3 regions of the Streptomyces sp. NPDC005485 genome follow, and region 1 is predicted to be linked to each of the others. Evidence: predicted binding sites of a transcription regulator. Region 1 holds the regulator's gene; each other region holds the start of a gene.
The links. Region 1 encodes HrcA, which represses chaperone genes, less so after heat shock. Its sites were predicted from a motif close to TTNGCACTCNGNNNNNCNGAGTGCNAA; they were not measured.
Positions count from the first base shown of each region.

Region 1 (6,533 bases):
CTCCGTGACGGTCACCGTGGGGCCCGGCTGTCCGTTCGACGGCCGGTAGGTCACCGGCGGGGTGTACCTCGGAGTGGCGGCGGCGTCGCAGTTGCCGAGGCCACTGACATGGAACCACTCCTTGCCCCCCACCGTGGCCCGCAGGTCCCCGCGCACGCACGCACCGTCGACCGCCCGGGTGACCCTGCCCTTGACGGTGATGTCACGCCCGTCGGACGTCTCCCCCCGGCAGTCGACATGGGCAACGGTGTCCGCACTCCTGGAGGGCGTCCTACCCGGCGTGTACGCCTTGTTGGCGCCGCCGTAACTGGCCGTGCAGGTGAGCCAGTTGACGTCCACGTGCTGCCGCTCGAGTTCCTTCGTCGCGGTCTGGTCGGTGGTGTACGACACCGCCGCGGAACTCAGCCCGTCCGTGGGCTCGCACGCCGTCACACCGAACACCCCGGCCACTCCGAGCCCCAGCGCGGCCAGCGCCTGCCTGCGTCCCGTCCGGTGCCGTATACGCCTCAATGCCCCCATAGACGGCAGGGTGCCACTGCCGCGGCCGCCGCGGTAGACCGCATGCGGCCACTCCGTCCCCGCTCAAGTCACAATCCGGCGTACGCGTACGCCGGTGAGCCCGGCGGCCGGCCGTCGTTGGACGCGCTGGTCAGCCGCTGCGCAGCAGCAGCCACTCCTGAAGCTCCACGAGGTTGCCCTCCGGGTCCTTGAGGTGGGCCACGCGCATACGGTCGGTCATGGGGGCCGGGCCGTGCACGATCTCCCCGCCGCGGGAGGCGACGGCCTCGCAGTGGGCGTCCAGGTCGTCGACGCGCAGCACCACCAGCGAGCGGTGGCCGGTCGCCGAGTCGCCCAGTTCCCCGAGGACCTCGGCCATCATCGAGCGGTCCTGGAGGGCGATGCCCGCCGAGCCTATGGCGGGGCTGAACTTCTCGTAGGGCCCCTCCGTCGCCCCGGACTGGGGCTTGAGGCCGAGGACTTCGGCGTAGAAGTGGTAGCAGGCGGGAAAGTCCGAGACGAGCAGCCTTACCTGTGCGAGTTCCACGCGTCCTCCTACGGGTGTCGGTCAGGCCCAGCGGCCCGTGCGGCCCAGCAGCAGCGCCGTCGCCGCCGTCCCGGCGGTCGATGTGCGCAGCACGCTACGCCCGAGACGGTACGCCTTCGCACCTGAGTCCCCGAAGAGCGCCAACTCCTCGGGGGACACGCCTCCTTCGGGCCCCACGACCAGCACGATCTCGCCCGTGGCGGGGAGTTCGGCGGTCGCGAGCGCCTCGCTGCCGTAGTCACGGTCCTCGTGCAGTACGGCGGCGAAGTCGGCTTTGGCGAGAAGTGCGGCAACCTGCTTGGTCGTTGCCGCGTCCGCGATCTCCGGGAAGCGGACCCGGCGGGACTGCTTGCCGGCCTCGCGGGCGGTGGCACGCCACTTGGCGAGCGCCTTCAGGCCCCTCTCGCCCTTCCACTGGGTGATGCAGCGGGCGGCGGCCCAGGGGACGATCGCGTCGACGCCGGTCTCCGTCATCGTCTCCACGGCGAGCTCACCGCGGTCACCCTTGGGGAGGGCCTGTACGACGGTGATGCGCGGGGACTCCGGGGGCTCCTCGGACACCTCGCCCAGCCTGACGATCAGCCGGTCCTTGCCCTCGGTGTCGATCACCTCGGCCTCGGCCCACCGCCCGGCGCCGTCCGTGAGGACGATCTCCTCGCCCGACCGCAGCCGCTTCACGGAGACGGCGTGCCGTCCCTCGGGGCCCTCCAGCACGAACCGTCCGGCGTCGCCGGCGCGGAAGTCCTCGACCACGAACACCGGTGCGGTCATCAGGCGTTACCCCCGGTCCGGGGCTCCGGGCAGGCCGACAACGCTGTCTTCGCGGCCGCGAGTTCGGCGGTGAGGACCTCCACCAGCTGCCCGGCGGGCAGTGCGCGGGCCATCCGGTGCCCCTGTCCCGCCCACAGCGCCATGCCCTGCGCGTCGCCCGCCTTCGCGGCCGCCTTGCGCAGCGCGGAGGTGAGGTGGTGGACCTGGGGGTAGGCGGCGGGCGCGTACGGGCCGTGCTCGCGCATGAAGCGGTTGACCAGGCCGCGCGCCGGGCGCCCGGAGAACGCGCGCGTCAGCTCCGTACGGACGAAGAGCGGATTGGTGAGTGCCTGCTTGTGCAGGGTGTTGGCGCCGGACTCGGGGGTGGCGAGGAACGCGGTGCCGAGCTGCGCCGCGCTCGCGCCCGCGGCGAGGACGGCGGCGATCTGGCTGCCGCGCATCAAACCGCCGGCCGCGACGATCGGGATCCCCACGCTCTCGCGGACCTGCGCGATCAGTGAGAGCAGTCCGATGCCGGTGCCGTCGGTCTCCGGGTTGTCACGGTGGGTGCCCTGGTGGCCACCCGCCTCGACGCCCTGCACGATCACGGCGGCGGCGCCCGCCCGCTCCACCGCGAGGGCCTCCTCGACCGTCGTCGCGGTCACCAGCGTCAGCGTGCCGGCGCGCGCGAGGGAGTCCAGGACCTCGCGGCTCGGGCAGCCGAAGTGGAAGGAGGCCACCGGCACCGGGTTGTCGAGGAGGACGGCGAGCTTGGCGTCGTAGCCGTCGTCTCGGCCGCTGTCCGGGTCGCCGAGCTCCGTCGAGTACCAGGAGGCCTCACCGGCCAGCTGGTGGGCGTAGACCTCGATCGCGCCCTTGTCCGCGTACTCGGGCTGCGGCATGAACAGATTGACCCCGAAAGGCCGTCCCGTGAGCCCGCGCAGCTGCTTGATCTCCTGGTACATACCGTCGGCGGTCTTGTACCCGGCAGCCAGGAACCCGAGCCCCCCGGCCTCGCACACAGCGGCGGCGAGCTGCGGGACGGAGACTCCGCCCGCCATGGGGGCCTGCACGATCGGATGCGGGAAAAGATCGGTCAGTGCGGAGGACATGAGCGCATGTTGTCACGTCCCCCGAACAAGTCCGAATCCACCCTTCCGCGGGGAGCATCCAGCCCGTCCGGCGTTTGAGGACGAGCCCGTTCAGGGCGAAAGGGGGGTCTGGGGCGCAGCCCCCAGGTTCGGGAAGGGCAGGGGCGGAGGGGGCGAAAAACTCCCGCCCTGGCCTCCGCCCACTCGCCTCAGCGCCCGTTGAAGGCGTCCTTCAACCGCGAGAACAACCCCTGCTGCCCCGGCTGACCGTGCTCACCCGGGGGTCGACCCCCGGACCCCCAGCCAGACCCTCGGCAACTCGCCTCAGCGCCCGTTGAACGCATCCTTCAACCGCGAGAACAACCCCTGCTGCCCCGGCTGGAACTGCCCCGTGGGCCGTTCCTCGCCACGCAGCACCGCAAGCTCCCGCAGCACCCGCTCCTGCTCGGCGTCGAGCTTCGTCGGCGTGGTGACCTCGACGTGCACGATGAGGTCGCCGCGGCCGCCGCCCCGCAGGTGCGTGACACCGCGTCCGTGCAGCGGGATCGACTGCCCGGACTGCGTACCGGGACGGATGTCGACCTCCTCCATCCCGTCGAGCGTCTCCAGCGGCACCTTCGTGCCGAGCGACGCCGCGGTCATCGGGATGGTGACCGTGCAGTGCAGGTCGTCGCCGCGCCGCTGGAACGTGGAGTGCGGCAGCTCGTGGATCTCGACGTACAGGTCGCCGGCGGGACCGCCGCCGGGGCCGACCTCGCCCTCGCCCGCGAGCTGGATCCGCGTGCCGTTGTCCACACCGGCCGGGATCTTCACGGTCAGGGTCCGGCGCGAGCGCACCCGCCCGTCGCCCGCGCACTCCGGGCACGGGGTCGGGACGACGGTCCCGAAGCCCTGGCACTGGGGGCAGGGGCGCGAGGTCATGACCTGGCCGAGGAAGGACCGGGTGACCTGCGACACCTCACCGCGGCCGCGGCACATGTCACACGTCTGGGCCGTGGTCCCCGGCGCCGCGCCCTCACCACTGCAGGTGGTGCAGACGACGGCCGTGTCGACCTGGATGTCCTTCGTGGTGCCGAAGGCCGCCTCGTCGAGCTCGATCTCCAGCCGGATCATGGCGTCCTGGCCGCGGCGCGTGCGCGAGCGTGGCCCGCGCTGCGACGCCGTGCCGAAGAACGCGTCCATGATGTCCGAGAAGTTCCCGAAGCCGCCGGCTCCGAAGCCTCCCGCGCCGCCGCCCGACTGGGACAGCGGGTCGCCGCCGAGGTCGTAGACCTGCTTCTTCTGCGGGTCCGACAACACCTCGTAGGCGGCGTTGATCTCCTTGAAGCGCTCCTGCGTCTTCGGATCGGGATTGACGTCCGGGTGCAGCTCGCGGGCGAGCCTCCGGAACGCCTTCTTGATCTCGTCCTGGGAAGCGTCGCGGCGTACGCCGAGTACGGCGTAGTAGTCCGTGGCCACTTACGACTCCGCCAGGATCTGTCCGACGTACCGTGCCACCGCTCGTACCGCTCCCATCGTTCCCGGGTAATCCATGCGGGTCGGTCCGACCACGCCAAGTTTCGCTACTGCTTCGACGCCCGAACCGTAGCCGACCGAGACCACGGACGTGGAGTTGAGTCCCTCATACGCGTTCTCGTGACCGATCCGTACGGTCATGCCCGAATCCCCCGCCTCACCAAGCAACTTGAGGAGCACGACCTGCTCCTCCAGTGCTTCGAGGACCGGACGGATAGTGAGGGGAAAGTCATGTCCGAAGCGGGTGAGATTGGCGGTGCCGCCGATCATCAGCCGCTCCTCGGTCTCCTCGACGAGCGTCTCCAGGAGAGTGGAGAGCACCGTGGCGACCGTACCCCGGTCCTCCGCCTCGAAGCTGTCGGGGAGGTCCTGCACGAGCTGCGGGACGTCCGCGAAGCGGCGGCCCGCGACCCTGGCGTTGAGCCGCGCCCGCAGATCCGCGAGCGACGTCTCCCCGAACGGCGCCGGACAGTCGATCATGCGCTGCTCGACCCGGCCGGTGTCCGTGATCAGCACCAGCATCACACGGGCGGGGGCCAGCGAGAGCAGCTCCACGTGCCGCACCGTCGAGCGGGTCAGCGAGGGGTACTGCACGACGGCGACCTGCCGGGTGAGCTGCGCGAGCAGCCGCACCGTACGGCCCACGACGTCGTCGAGGTCGACGGCGCCGTCCAGGAAGTTCTGGATCGCGCGACGCTCGGGTGCGGTCATCGGCTTGACGCCCGCGAGCTTGTCGACGAAGAGCCGATAGCCCTTGTCCGTGGGGATGCGCCCGGCGCTGGTGTGCGGCTGGGCGATGTACCCCTCGTCCTCCAGGGCCGCCATGTCGTTGCGGACGGTCGCGGGCGAGACCCCGAGGCTGTGCCGCTCGGTGAGCGCCTTGGAGCCGACCGGCTCCTCGGTCCCGACATAGTCCTGGACGATGGCGCGCAGCACCTCAAGCCTTCGTTCACTGAGCATCGCGCACACCTCCAGCGGTCTTCCAGCGGTCTTCCAGCTGCTCCTGGCCTGGCACTCAGCGCATGCGAGTGCCAGCGTTCCCCGGCCCAGTGTACGGCCGTGGGGTACGACCCCGGCAAGGGCGGCCCTGCCATGTCATGCCGACGTGTACCGACCTGTCCTGCGATGTCGTGCCTGTACCCGCCTCGCCGCTAGCGTCGGCGTATGAAGGTGACTTGGGAAGAGGCGGGGTGGGAGGAACTGTCGCCGCGGGTCGGGCGGCGGCGGCTTCCCGTGTGGGACTGCACCGCCGGACTGGTGGTCGGCGAGGGCGCGGCGCTGCTGATCGACGCGGGGTCGAGCCTGGGCGAGGGCGCGCGGCTGCGCGCCGAGGCGCAGCGGCTCCTGGGTCCGCCGGGCGGCGGCCGCCGTGTGACGCACCTCGCGCTCACCCACCCGCACTTCGACCATGTCTTCGGCGCGGCGGCGTTCGCGGGGGTGGAGGTGTTCGGCGCGGTGGGCGTGGACGCGGTCCTCACCCACGACCGGGAGGAACTGCGCGCGGACGCCGTACGCAACGGGCTGGACGCGCGGGCGGCCGCCGAGGCGGCCGATCTCCTCGCCCGTCCCCGCCATGTCGTGTCCGGTGAGTGGACCCTCGACCTGGGCGGCGGTCTGCAGGTGCTGCTGGCGAACGTCGGCCCGGGCCACACCTGCCACGACCTGGCGGTCCTCGTGCCCGCCACGGCCTCCGCCCCGGAGGTCGTCTTCTGCGGCGACCTCGTGGAGGAGTCCGGCGAGCCGCAGGCCGGTCCGGACGCCGTCCCCTCCCACTGGCCCGCGGCCCTGGACCGGCTGCTCGACCTGGGCGGCGAGGACGCGGTGTACGTGCCCGGCCACGGAGCCGCGGTGAATGCGGCGTTCGTCCGGGCGCAGCGGGACGCGCTGGCGGCCCGTTTCGGCGTGTCGTAGGAGGGTGTACGGCGTCGGCGCGGCGCTTCTCCTATCGTCATCCGAATGCGCCAGTACTCTCCGGACCTGACCCCGCCCTGGAAGAAGCCCAAGCCCGTGCCCGAGGTCCCGGCGGACCCGGGGCTGGTGGTCGAGGAGCCCGGTACCGGTTTCTGCGGTGCGGTGATCCGCTGCGAGGCTGGCACGGTGACGCTGGAGGACCGCTTCGGCAAGCACCGGGT
Region 1 is NZ_JBEXDZ010000123.1:21,698-28,230, forward strand. It holds gene ABZS97_RS32140 (hypothetical protein) at 1-519, opposite strand, end outside; gene ABZS97_RS32145 (VOC family protein) at 650-1,045, opposite strand; gene ABZS97_RS32150 (16S rRNA (uracil(1498)-N(3))-methyltransferase) at 1,067-1,816, opposite strand; gene ABZS97_RS32155 (nitronate monooxygenase) at 1,816-2,907, opposite strand; gene dnaJ (molecular chaperone DnaJ) at 3,211-4,344, opposite strand; gene hrcA (heat-inducible transcriptional repressor HrcA) at 4,345-5,361, opposite strand; gene ABZS97_RS32170 (MBL fold metallo-hydrolase) at 5,566-6,312, shown strand; gene ABZS97_RS32175 (DUF3097 domain-containing protein) at 6,358-6,533, shown strand, end outside.

Region 2 (6,533 bases), on a different contig from region 1:
GCCCTTGGAGACGGCCAGCAGCAGGGACACCAGACCGATGGCCATACCGATGGAGCCGACCAGGTCGAAGCGGCCGCCGGTGCGGACCTTGGACTCCGGTACGAACGTCAGGACGAGCGCGAAGGCGACGACGCCGAGCGAGGCGGACGTCCAGAACAGGATGTGCCAGTCGAAGTTGTCGGCGATGAAGGCGGCGGCGGGCAGACCGAGGGCGCCGCCCACCCCGAGCGAGGCGCTCATCAGCGCGGTCGACCCGGCGAGCCGCTCGGCGGGCAGCACGTCCCGCATGACGCTGATGCCGAGCGGGACCACGGCGGCCGCGAGGCCCTGGAGAGTGCGGCCGACGATGGCCGGGACCAGCGAGTCGGCCATCGCGACGACGAGTGAACCGGTGACCAGCAGCACCAGGCTGACCAGGAGCATGCGGCGCTTGCCGAACATGTCGCCGAGGCGGCCCGCGACCGGGGTGGCGACGGCGGCGGCCAGCAGCGTGGCGGTGATGGCCCAGGCGGTGTTCGACGCCGAGGCGTCGAGGTACTTGGGCAGCTCGGGCACGATCGGGATGACGAGGGTCTGCATCAGCGAGACCACGATTCCGGCGAAGGCCAGGACCGCCACCACGGCGTTCGACCGCGGCGGGGCGGAACCGCCCGCCGCGGCGGGTCGGGCGAGGGCGTCGGACATGGAAGGGCCTCCGTCGGATGAGCGGGACTGTGCGACCTACCGAACTACTTGACTTACGCAAGCTTAAGTCACTTGATTGACTTAAGCAAGGTGACCAGATCAGCACCGTCGGACCCCCGCACGCCCACCCCGGACACGCCTGAGGGCGGCACCCCGACCGATGTCGGGGTGCCGCCCTCACAAACTCGTGGGTGCCGCCCTCACAAACTCAGGGGCGTGCGGCCAAACTCAGGAGCGTGCAGCGCGCGCCACGCGGCGCGCTCGCCTCAGCTCAGCTCAACGACCCCAGCGAAGCCGCGTCGTACGCCGCCAGCTCGTCGTAGCGGCCCGCCAGGACCTTCGCCGCCCACTGCGGGTCCTGAAGCAGCGCGCGGCCGATGGCGACCATGTCGAACTCGTCGCGCTCCAGGCGGTCGAGGAGGTCGTCGATGCCCTTGACGGCGGAACCCTCGCCCTCGAAGGCCTTGAGGAACTCGCCGTCCAGGCCGACCGAGCCGACCGTGATGGCGGGCTTGCCGGTGATCTTCTTCGTCCAGCCGGCCAGGTTGAGGTCCGAGCCGTCGAACTCGGGCACCCAGTAGCGGCGGGTGGAGGCGTGGAAGGCGTCCACTCCGGCCTCGGCGAGCGGCGTCAGGATCGCCTCCAGCTCCTCCGGGGACTCGGCGATCCGGGCGTCGTACGCCTGCTGCTTCCACTGCGAGTAGCGGAAGATGACCGGGAAGTCCGGGGAGACGGCGGCGCGCACCGCGGCCACGATCTCCGCCGCGAACTTCGTACGGGCGACGGGGTCACCGCCGTACCCGTCGGTGCGGACGTTGGTGCCGGCCCACAGGAACTGGTCGATCAGGTAGCCGTGGGCGCCGTGCAGCTCGACCCCGTCGAAGCCGATGCGCTCGGCGTCGGCGGCGGCCGCGGCGAAGGCGCCGATGACGTCGTCGAGGTCGGTCTGCGTCATGGCCTTGCCGGTGACCTTGCCGCCCTCCTTGTGAAGGCCGGAGGGGCCGACGGCAGGGGCGTCCGCGAACGGCGGCTCGCCCGCCCGGCGCACCATGCCGATGTGCCAGAGCTGCGGCACGATCGTGCCGCCCGCCGCGTGCACCGCGTCGGCGACCTTCGCCCAGCCCGCGAGCTGCTCCTCGCCGTGGAAGCGCGGGATGCTGTCGCTCTGCCCGGCCGACTCGTGGCCGACGTACGTGCCCTCGGTGACGATCAGGCCGACGCCCGCGGCGGCCCGGCGGGCGTAGTACCCGCTCACGTCCTCGCCGGGAACGCCGCCCGGGGAGAACTGCCGGGTCATGGGCGCCATCGCGATCCGGTTCGGGACGGTCAGACCGTTGATGGAGACGGGCCGGGACAGGATCTCGGCCGCACGGCCGGCGGGGGCACTGAGGGACACGCGGAACTCCTTGGGACTTCGGGACTCACCGGGGGACATAACGCACGGTATGTGCGCATGCATCGACTCTCCCATGTCAACGGCTCCGCAGACCCCGGAATTCCGCCCGTATCCGCCGGTCGGGGTGTGATCCCGGATACGCCCGAGGGCGGTACCCCCTCCAAGAAGGGGTACCGCCCTCGGAACTGACAGACTCCGCCGATCCGTGAAGGATCAGAAGTCCATGTCACCGCCCGGCATGCCGCCCGGAGCGCCGCCCGCGGCGGCCTTCTCCGGCTTGTCGGCGATGACGGCCTCGGTGGTCAGGAACAGCGCGGCGATGGACGCGGCGTTCTGCAGGGCAGAGCGCGTGACCTTCGCCGGGTCGATGATGCCTTCGGCGATCATGTCGACGTACTCACCGGTCGCGGCGTTCAGGCCGTGACCGACGGGCAGGTTGCGCACCTTCTCGACGATGACGCCACCCTCGAGACCACCGTTGACGGCGATCTGCTTGAGCGGGGCCTCCAGGGCGAGCTTCACGGCGTTGGCGCCGGTCGCCTCGTCACCCGAGAGCTCGAGCTTCTCGAAGACCGAGGAAGCCTGGAGCAGGGCCACGCCACCACCGGCGACGATGCCCTCCTCGACGGCCGCCTTCGCGTTGCGAACGGCGTCCTCGATGCGGTGCTTGCGCTCCTTGAGCTCGACCTCGGTGGCGGCACCGGCCTTGATGACGGCCACGCCGCCGGCCAGCTTCGCCAGACGCTCCTGGAGCTTCTCGCGGTCGTAGTCCGAGTCGCTGTTCTCGATCTCGGCGCGGATCTGGTTGACGCGACCGGCAACCTGGTCCGCCGAGCCCGAGCCGTCGACGATCGTCGTCTCGTCCTTGGTGATGACCACCTTGCGGGCACGGCCCAGCAGGTCGAGACCGGCGTTCTCCAGCTTGAGGCCGACCTCCTCGGAGATGACCTCGCCGCCCGTGAGGATGGCGATGTCGCCGAGCATGGCCTTGCGGCGGTCACCGAAGCCCGGGGCCTTGACGGCGACGGACTTGAAGGTGCCACGGATCTTGTTGACGACCAGGGTCGACAGGGCCTCGCCCTCGACGTCCTCGGCGATGATCAGCAGCGGCTTGCCGCCCTGCATGACCTTCTCCAGGAGCGGGAGCAGGTCCTTGACGTTCGCGATCTTGGAGTTCGCGATCAGGATGTACGGGTCGTCGAGGACGGCCTCCATACGCTCCATGTCGGTGGCGAAGTACGCCGAGATGTAGCCCTTGTCGAAGCGCATACCCTCGGTGAGCTCCAGCTCCAGACCGAAGGTCTGGGACTCCTCGACGGTGATGACGCCTTCCTTGCCGACCTTGTCCATGGCCTCGGCGATGAGCTCGCCGATCTGGGTGTCGGCGGCGGAGATGGAGGCCGTGGAAGCGATCTGCTCCTTGGTCTCGACATCCTTGGCCTGCTCAAGGAGGGCACCGGAGACGGCCTCGACGGCCTTCTCGATACCGCGCTTGAGGGCCATCGGGTTGGCACCGGCGGCTACGTTGCGCAGGCCCTCGCGGACCAGCGCCTGCGCCAGAACGGTCGCCGTGGTCGTACCGTCACCGGCGACGTCGTCCGTCTTCTTGGCGACTTCCTTGACCAGCTCGGCGCCGATCTTCTCGTACGGGTCCTCGAGCTCGATCTCCTTGGCGATGGAAACACCATCGTTGGTGATCGTGGGGGCGCCCCACTTCTTCTCGAGGACGACGTTGCGGCCCTTGGGGCCAAGGGTGACCTTGACGGCGTCGGCGAGCTGGTTCATCCCGCGCTCGAGACCGCGCCGTGCCTCCTCGTCGAACGCGATGATCTTGGCCATGTGAAGTGGTCCTCCCGGACTGGGGTGGAATCTCCAGGACCGCGCCCGCGCCCGCGACGGACGGCCTGCCGGCCTCGTGGTTCCTTGCCCCACTTGGCCTGCGAGCCTCACCGACCCGGTCCTCGTTATCACTCTCACCTTCAGAGTGCTAACGCCAATGATTAGCACTCGCCCCTGCCGAGTGCAAGCGGCTCGGGTTGATCCCCAGGTGAGCAGGGGGGCGCGTGCGCGGGGCGCGGGGCCGTCCGCCCGCATCCCTGGGCACGCCGAAGGGCTCGTACCCCTGGAGGTACGAGCCCTTCGTCACGTCGCTGTTTGTGTTCAGTCGGCGCGTGCTTCAGCCGGCAGCCAGTCGGACCATGTCCGCCTGCGGCCCCTTCTGACCCTGCGAGATCTCGAACTCGACCCGCTGGCCCTCTTCAAGGGTGCGGTAGCCGTCCATCTGAATCGCGCTGTAGTGGACGAATACATCCGCACCACCGTCGACCGCGATGAAGCCGTACCCCTTCTCCGCGTTGAACCACTTGACGGTGCCCTGAGCCATGCCTAACTCCCCTATTACTGGCCCTTGCACAGATCCACACTTCGTGGATCCGGGTCAGACCTCACCCCCCAACGGTTGGGGGTGTGCGCCGGAACGCGTCGACCGCGGCTGAATGTATCTGTCCAACTGCCGTCTGCAACAGGTCAATCGGACGAGAATTCTGGGCATGACCGATCGGGAAAATGCGGAGAATTTGCGCAGATTCAGGGCAAGTCGGGCCCCATAAATGCCATAAACGGCTAGAAATGATGGGGCACTTTGGCTGCTTCTTATCGGGTGTCGGGCGAGAACTCATATGCGCCCGGCATGAGGACGACTCGGAAAGCGAAGCAGGTTCCCCAACTGTACCGCGCTCAACCATACAGAATTGCCCCCTCCGTTTCTCTTACGGAGAGGGCAATTCGATGAACAATGAGTGACAGCCGTTACCGAAGGTAACGAAAGGGGCGGTCAGCCTCCGGCGACGGCCGGGATGATCGAGACGCCCGCGCCGTCCGGCGTCACCGTCTCCAGACCCTGCTCGAAGCGGACGTCGTCGTCGTTGACGTACACGTTGACGAAGCGGCGCAGCTTGCCCTGGTCGTCGAGAACGCGGGCGGCGATGCCCGTGTGGTTCTTCTCCAGGTCGGCGATGACGTCGGCGAGGGTCGCGCCCTCGGCGCTCACCTCGGCCTGGCCGCCGGTGTAGGTGCGCAGGATGGTGGGGATGCGGACGTTGACGCTCATGATGCGAGGCCAGCCTCTCGGAAGGAGTCCAGGTTCGGGCGGATGGTCGCGGTCAGGCCGGTGCCGGCCACCGCGTCCAGGGTCTTGAGGCCGTCGCCGGTGTTCAGCACGACGGTGGTCAGGGTCGGGTCGAGCAGACCGTTCTCGATCAGCTTCTTCGCGACACCCACCGTCACGCCACCCGCCGTCTCGGCGAAGATGCCCTCCGTCCGCGCGAGCAGCTTGATCGCGTCCACGACCTGCTCGTCGTTCACGTCCTCCACCGCACCGCCGGTACGGCGTGCGATGTCGAGCACGTACGGCCCGTCGGCCGGGTTGCCGATGGCGAGCGACTTGGCGATGGTGTTCGGCTTCTGCGGGCGTACGACGTCGTGGCCGGCCTTGTAGGCGACGGACACCGGCGAGCAGCCCTCGGCCTGGGCGCCGAAGATCTTGTACGGCTTGTCCTCGACGAGGCCGAGCTTGATCAGCTCCTGCAGCCCCTTGTCGATCTTCGTGAGCTGGGAGCCGGAGGCGATGGGCACCACGAGCTGGTCGGGCAGCTGCCAGCCGAGCTGCTCGCAGATCTCGTACGCCAGGGTCTTGCTGCCCTCCGCGTAGTACGGGCGCAGGTTGACGTTGACGAAGCCCCAGCCCTCGCCGGCCGGGTCGCCGATCAGCTCGGAGCAGAAGCGGTTCACGTCGTCGTAGTTGCCCTCGATGCCGACGAGCTCGCCGCCGTAGATCGCGGCCATGACGACCTTGCCCTGCTCCAGGTCGTGCGGGATGAACACGCAGGAGCGGAAGCCGGCCCGGGCGGCGGCGGCGCCGACGGCGCCGGCCAGGTTGCCCGTGGAGGAGCAGGAGAGGGTGGTGAAGTCGAACGCGCGCGCCGCCTCGATGGCCTGCGCGACGACGCGGTCCTTGAAGGAGTGCGTCGGGTTGCCGGAGTCGTCCTTCACGAACAGCTTGCCGGCGTCGACGCCCAGCTCGCGGGCCAGGTTGTCGGCCTGGACGAGCTTGGTCCAGCCCGGGTTGATGTTCGGCTTCTCCGCCACGTCGGCCGGGACGGGAAGCAGCGGCGCGTAGCGCCAGATGTTCGCGGGGCCGGCCTCGATACGCTTGCGGAGTTCTTCGGTGTCGTAGGCCGAGAAGTCGTACGCGATCTCGAGGGGGCCGAAACACTCCTCGCAGGCGAAGACCGGGCCGAGGGGCACACGGTGTCCGCACTCGCGGCAGGAGAGCGCCGCGGCGGGACCCAGATCGACGGAGTTCGTGGTGCCTGCAGTGGTGATCGTGGTGTCTACATCAGTCTGCGCAGCCATGGAGGCGAGGCCCTTTCTCCTCATCTTCCTCACGGCGCAC
Region 2 is NZ_JBEXDZ010000102.1:16,794-23,326, forward strand. It holds gene ABZS97_RS28925 (MFS transporter) at 1-684, opposite strand, end outside; gene ABZS97_RS28930 (NADH:flavin oxidoreductase) at 956-2,080, opposite strand; gene groL (chaperonin GroEL) at 2,294-3,919, opposite strand; gene ABZS97_RS28940 (cold-shock protein) at 4,257-4,463, opposite strand; gene ABZS97_RS28945 (MoaD/ThiS family protein) at 4,914-5,189, opposite strand; gene thrC (threonine synthase) at 5,186-6,493, opposite strand; SAM riboswitch class I at 6,511-6,533, opposite strand, start outside.
Region 2: groL (chaperonin GroEL) is a predicted target of HrcA. The motif match lies at 4,045-4,071, and genes of this name have one in related genera.

Region 3 (6,533 bases), on a different contig from region 1:
CGGACCAGCCGGAGGGCCTGACCGGCATCGACAAGCAGCCGGTCGACGGACCGGTGCGCATAGCGGCGCCCGGGCCCAAGGGGATCGGCGCGAGCGGGCTGGCCGGGGACGCGGTGTGCGACACGCGCCACCACGGCGGCGACGACCAGGCCGTGTACGCGGTCGCGCGCGAGGACCTCGACGGCTGGGAGCGGGAGCTCGACCGGGCGCTGCCCAGCGGCTCCTTCGGCGAGAACCTCACGACCGAGGGGCTCGACGTGTCCGGCGCGCTGATCGGCGAGCGCTGGCGCATCGGCTCCGACGTGATCCTGGAGGTCACCTGCGGCCGCATCCCCTGCCGTACGTTCCAGGAGCATCTCGGCGAGCGGCGCTGGGTGCGGCGCTTCACCCACAAGGGTGCACCCGGCGCCTATCTGCGGGTGGTCGAGCCGGGCGAGATCCGCTCCGGCGACCCGATCGAGATCGTGCACCGGCCGGACCACGACGTGACGGTCGCCCTCCAGTTCCGCGCCGTCACCCTCGAACGGGGGCTGCTGCCGCGGCTGCCGGCGGCGGGTGACGCGCTGCATCCGGAGGCGCGGAAGAACGCTCAGGAGTACGTGGCGAAGCACGGGGTCAGCCCTCGCTGAGCCGCCGTGTCGCTCAACTCGCAGGGCCTGCAAGGACTTTGCGTCGGGTCCGTGAGAAGGCGGCCCGGTGGGCGTGGAGGGCCTCGACGAGGTCACTAATCTTTCCCCATGACAACGGCTCTGATTACGGGTTCGACCGCGGGCATCGGCGCCGCCTTCGCACGGCGCCTCGCGGCCGATGGCCACAACCTCGTCCTTGTGGCGCGCGACACCAAGCGGCTGCGTGAGCAGGCCACCGAACTGCACGACCGGCACGGCATCGAGGCGGAGGTGCTGACGGCCGACCTGGCGACGGACGACGGCATCGAAGCCGTGGCCGCGCGGCTGGGCGACCGCAAGAACGCCGTCGACCTGCTGGTGAACAACGCGGGCTTCGGCAACAAGGGCCGCTACCTCGACGTGTCGATGGCCGACGAGCTGAAGATGCTCAAGGTGCACTGCGAGGCGGTGCTCCGGCTGACCTCCGCCGCGACCGAGGCCATGCGGGAGCGCGGCCGGGGCGGTGTCGTCAACGTCGCCTCGGTGGCCGCTTTCGTGCCGCGCGGTACGTACGGGGCGTCCAAGGCGTGGGTCGTGCAGTTCACGCAGGGCGCGGCGAAGGACCTGGCGGGCAGTGGCGTACGGCTGATGGCGCTGTGCCCCGGCTTCGTGCGCACCGAGTTCCACGAGCGTGCCGGGATGGGCACCGACAACATCCCCAAGTGGATGTGGCTGGACGCGGACAAGCTGGTCGCGGCGGCGCTCGGGGACCTGGCGCGCGGCAGGTCGCTGTCCATTCCGGACCCGCGCTACAAGGCGCTCATGGGCGTGGTGAAGGTGACGCCGCGTGCGCTGCTGGGCGGGGTCACGTCGAGGACGGGGCGGAAGTACGGGCCTCAGTAGCCGGGGGACGTACGAGCTGTCATGGCGCAGGGTGGCGTCGCCGTACCGGTGGGACAATGAGGTCATCGACCGGACCCAGGGGGGCCGGAGGCGGCGCCATGACATTTGTGCAGCTCATAGACTGCAGGACCAGTCGGTTCGACGAGATGGACCGGCTGATGGACACATGGGTCGAGCAGACCAAGGGGAAGCGGACCGCGACGCACAGCGTCATCGGGAAGGACCGGTCCGACGACTCCCACTTCATCGAGATCGTGGAGTTCCCGTCGTACGAGGAAGCGATGCGGAACTCGAATCTGCCGGAGACCGACCGGATCTTCCGGGAGATGGTCTCGCTGTGCGACGAGATGCCGACGTTCACCGATCTGGACGTGGTGCGGGACGACGATCTGTACGCGGTGAACATCCGCAGACTCTTCGAGGAGATGGGCACCAGCGGTGAACTCCCGCCGCTCGACGGCCTGATCGCCGAGGACTACCACGACCACGACCCCGCCAACGAGCAGGACACCATGGGGCGGGACGCGATACGGCGCGAGATGGAGATGTGGCGCGGCGGGTTCTCGTTCACGTTCACCGTGGAGGACCAGATCTCCGAGGGCGACCGGGTCTGCACCCGCTGGACCTGGAGCGGCACCCACAAGGGTGACTTCATGGGCCTTGCGGCGACCGGCAGGAAGGTCTCCATGACCGGCTCGACGATCTTCCGCTGCCGTGAGGACGGCAAGATCGTCGAGGGCTGGTGGGAGTACGACCGGCTCGGACTGATGGCCCAACTCGGGGCGCTGGACGCCTTGGAGCAGTAGTACGGCAGCGGAAAGGCCCGGCACTCCTGGAGTGCCGGGCCTTCCTGCCGCTTACCTACCGACGTACGTCAGTGGGAGTGCCCGTGGCCGTGACCGGCCTCGGCCTCCTCCTCGGCCGGCTTCTCGACGACCAGGGTCTCGGTCGTGAGGAGCAGGGAGGCGATGGAGGCGGCGTTCTCCAGGGCGGAGCGGGTGACCTTGACCGGGTCGATGACGCCCTGCTTGACCAGGTCGCCGTACTCGCCGGTCGCGGCGTTGAAGCCCTGGCCCTTGTCGAGCTCGGCGACCTTGGAGGTGATGACGTAACCCTCCAGGCCGGCGTTCTCGGCGATCCAGCGCAGCGGCTCGACAGCGGCGCGGCGCACGACCGCGACACCGGTGGCCTCGTCGCCGGTCTTGTCGAGGTTGCCCTCCAGGACCTTCACGGCGTGGACGAGCGCGGAGCCACCACCGGAGACGATGCCCTCCTCGACCGCGGCGCGGGTCGCGGAGATGGCGTCCTCCAGACGGTGCTTCTTCTCCTTCAGCTCCACCTCGGTGGCGGCGCCGACCTTGATCACGCACACGCCGCCGGCCAGCTTCGCGAGGCGCTCCTGGAGCTTCTCGCGGTCCCAGTCGGAGTCCGTGTTCTCGATCTCGGCCTTGATCTGGTTGACGCGGCCCGAGACGTCGGCGCTGTCGCCGCCGCCGTCGACGATGGTCGTGTCGTCCTTGGTGACCGTGACGCGGCGGGCGGTGCCCAGCACGTCCAGGCCGACCTGGTCGAGCTTGAGGCCGACCTCCTCGGCGATGACCTGACCACCGGTGAGGGTGGCGATGTCGCCGAGCATGGCCTTGCGGCGGTCACCGAAGCCGGGGGCCTTGACCGCGACCGCGTTGAACGTGCCGCGGATCTTGTTCACGACCAGGGTCGACAGGGCCTCGCCCTCGACGTCCTCGGCGATGATCAGCAGCGGCTTGGAGGCGTTGGTCTGGATGACCTTCTCAAGCAGCGGCAGCAGGTCCTGGATGGAGCTGATCTTGCCCTGGTGGATCAGGATGTACGGGTCGTCGAGGACGGCCTCCATACGTTCCTGGTCGGACACCATGTACGGGGACAGGTAGCCCTTGTCGAAGGCCATGCCCTCGGTGAAGTCCAGCTCCAGGCCGAAGGTGTTGGACTCCTCGACGGTGATGACACCGTCCTTGCCGACCTTGTCCATCGCCTCGGCGATGAGCTCGCCGACCTGCGAGTCCTGCGCGGAGAGCGCTGCGACGGCGGCGATGTCCGACTTGTCGTCGATCGGACGGGCGGTCTCGAGGAGCTCCTCGGACACGGCCTTGACCGCGGCGTCGATGCCCTTCTTCAGGAGGGCGGGCGACGCGCCGGCCGCGACGTTGCGCAGACCCTCGCGGACGAGCGCCTGGGCCAGCACGGTGGCGGTGGTCGTACCGTCACCCGCGATGTCGTTGGTCTTGGTCGCCACCTCCTTCACCAGCTGGGCGCCGAGGTTCTCGTACGGGTCGTCGAGCTCGACCTCGCGGGCGATCGTGACACCGTCGTTGGTGATGGTGGGGGCGCCGAACTTCTTGTCGATGACGACGTTGCGGCCCTTGGGGCCGATCGTCACCTTGACCGTGTCGGCAAGCTTGTTGACGCCGCGCTCGAGGGCGCGACGGGCGTCCTCGTCGAACTTCAGGATCTTCGCCATGGGAGCGATTCAGCCCTCTCGGAAATCTAGGGAGAACGAAACTGCGCCCCAGGCACCCGGCTTCTCAGCGATTGCGGGGGCCAGGGGCGCAGTTCAAAGCACTATTTGCTTAAAGGTGAACTACTTCTCGATGATCGCGAGCACGTCGCGAGCCGAGAGGACGAGGTACTCCTCGCCGCTGTACTTCACCTCGGTGCCGCCGTACTTGCTGTACAGCACGATGTCGCCGACCTTCACGTCGAGCGGCAGGCGCTCGCCGTTCTCGAAGCGGCCCGGGCCCACGGCCAGGACGACGCCCTCCTGGGGCTTCTCCTTGGCGGTGTCCGGAATGACCAGGCCAGAGGCCGTGGTCTGCTCGGCGTCGAGCGGCTGGACCACAATGCGGTCCTCGAGCGGCTTGATGGCAACCTTGGAGCTGGTGGTCGTCACGATCCGACCTCCCCCTTCGGAGATCTCACGGGGTTAACTGTCTGAGGTGGCGACCAGGTGGATCCGTCGTCGCGGGTGCCGGATCTGCCCGTCGCTATTGGCACTCTCCAGGGGGGAGTGCCAGACCCGAGACTATGACCGCGATTAGCACTCGGTCAAGCGGAGTGCCAATTGCCTGCGGCGCGGCGGCAGGTTTTGGGCGCCCGGGGCCGGGGTGGGCCGCCCCTGGGGGCTCCGCCCCCAGACCCCCGTGTCGCGCTGACGCGCTCGTCCTCAAACGCCGGACGGGCTGAAATACCACCGGCCTCAAACGCCGGACGGGCTGAAATGCCACCGGTCTCGCACGCCGGACGAGCCGAAACCCCCGCCGGTCAGGCGCCTGGCGGGCTAACGCGGCCGGAGCGTCGGCGTGGGCGGTCTCGTGGGCGCCTTCGTGGGCGACGGTGTGGGTGAGGAGGGGCGTGTCGGGGCGTGGGGGGCGGGCAGGCCTCGGCGGCGGTAGTCGGCGACGGTCGGGCCGTGCGGGCGGACCCGCTGTGCGGCCTTCTTGCCCAGGCGTTCGATGGGGTCGACGGACTGGGCGCAGCCGGCCAGCGGGGCGAGCAGCAGGGGGGCGAGCAGCGCGGCGGCCAGGGCGCGCGGCCTCATGGTCGGTCCTTCACAGGTAGTCCTCCAGTCGCGCCACCGCGTAGCCCTCGTCCGTGACCTTCTTCAGGAAGCGGCGGACCATGTCGGGCATGGTCCCCTTCCAGTCCTTCCGGCCGCGGAAGTGGGTGAGGACGATGTCGCCGGGGTGCAGGTCCTGGTCCCACTCGCGGTACTCCCAGTGGTCGACGTAGACCTCCTCGTCCCAGATCGGGGCGTACTTGATGCCGCAGGACTTCGCCGCACGCAGGGTGTCCTCGTTGTAGTTGCCATAGGGCGGGCGGAAGAGCTTCGGGCGCTTTCCGTACTGCTTGGCCATGATGTCCTGCATGCCGCAGATCTCGTGCTTCTGACGCTCGTAGGAGAGTCCGGGAAGGTACGGGTGGTGGAGGGTGTGGTTGTTCAGCACGACACCGCGGTCCCGCATCTTCTTGAAGTAGCCGTAGTTGTCCTTCACCAGGTAGTCGCTGAGGAAGGCGGTGTACGGGATCCGCAGCTCGCTCATCATCCGCAGGAACGCCGGGTCCTTCTCGGCGCCGTCGTCGATGGTCAGGAAGACGACCCTGTCCTTGGTGGGGATGGTGGTGAAGACCGGGGGCAGATCCTCCTGGCCGTCCACCTCGAAGCCCTTGCGTGCCCTGATCAGCGGCTTGTGCGCCGGGGGTGCCGGTGCCGCGAGCGGCACCTTCGCCAGGCCCCAGCGCTTCGCCGCGGCCACGCGCGCGGCGTACGCGGCGCGCAGGTGGGAGGCGTACGTGTCCAGGGCGCGCGCGGGCGGTGCCTTCAGTGGCTGTTGGCCGGGGGCGGGCCGTACACGGGCGCTGGGGGCGTTCTCGGCGCAGCCGGAGGCGAGGGCGGCTACGGCGAGTACGGCGATCGCGCCGCGGGCGCGGGCGCGCGGCCGTCTCCTGCGCCGTGCGTGCGCGGGACGGCGCGCCCGGCCTGCGAGCTTCATGCGGTTTTCTTCATTTTGTCCTACTAGTCGCATGGGGCCGGATCTTCCCAGGCCACGGCCCGCGCGGGGCCCCGACACCGCGGCCGGAAGCACACCGTCCACCGACTGGCCCACAATGACCTGGTGAACGACCTCTCCTTCGCCGCCCTGCTCACCCCCGAGGGCCGCGCCCTCCTCGACGAGGTGCGCGGCACCGACCCGGCGCAGGAGCTGGCCGTCGCGACCCGGCTGCGCCGCGAGCACCCGGTCGAGCTGGTCTCGGCGGCGCTCGGCCAGGCGCGGCTGCGGCAGCGGGCGGCGGCGAAGTTCGGGGCCGCGGACGCGGAGCGGATGTTCTTCACGCCGAACGGGGTCGAGCAGTCGACGCGGACGAGCGTGGCGGCGTACCGCGCCCGGCGGTTCGAGGAGCTGGGCGTGCGGTCCGTGGCGGACCTGTGCTGCGGGATCGGCGGCGACGCGATCGCGCTGGCCCGCGCCGGGATCAGGGTCCTCGCCG
Region 3 is NZ_JBEXDZ010000001.1:66,926-73,458, reverse strand. It holds gene ABZS97_RS00400 (MOSC domain-containing protein) at 1-629, shown strand, start outside; gene ABZS97_RS00395 (SDR family oxidoreductase) at 738-1,511, shown strand; gene ABZS97_RS00390 (ester cyclase) at 1,610-2,317, shown strand; gene groL (chaperonin GroEL) at 2,386-4,008, opposite strand; gene groES (co-chaperone GroES) at 4,129-4,437, opposite strand; partial or broken gene ABZS97_RS00375 (polysaccharide deacetylase) at 4,912-5,085, opposite strand; gene ABZS97_RS00370 (polysaccharide deacetylase family protein) at 5,096-6,070, opposite strand; gene ABZS97_RS00365 (class I SAM-dependent methyltransferase) at 6,143-6,533, shown strand, end outside.
Region 3: groES (co-chaperone GroES) is a predicted target of HrcA. The motif match lies at 4,582-4,608, and genes of this name have one in related genera.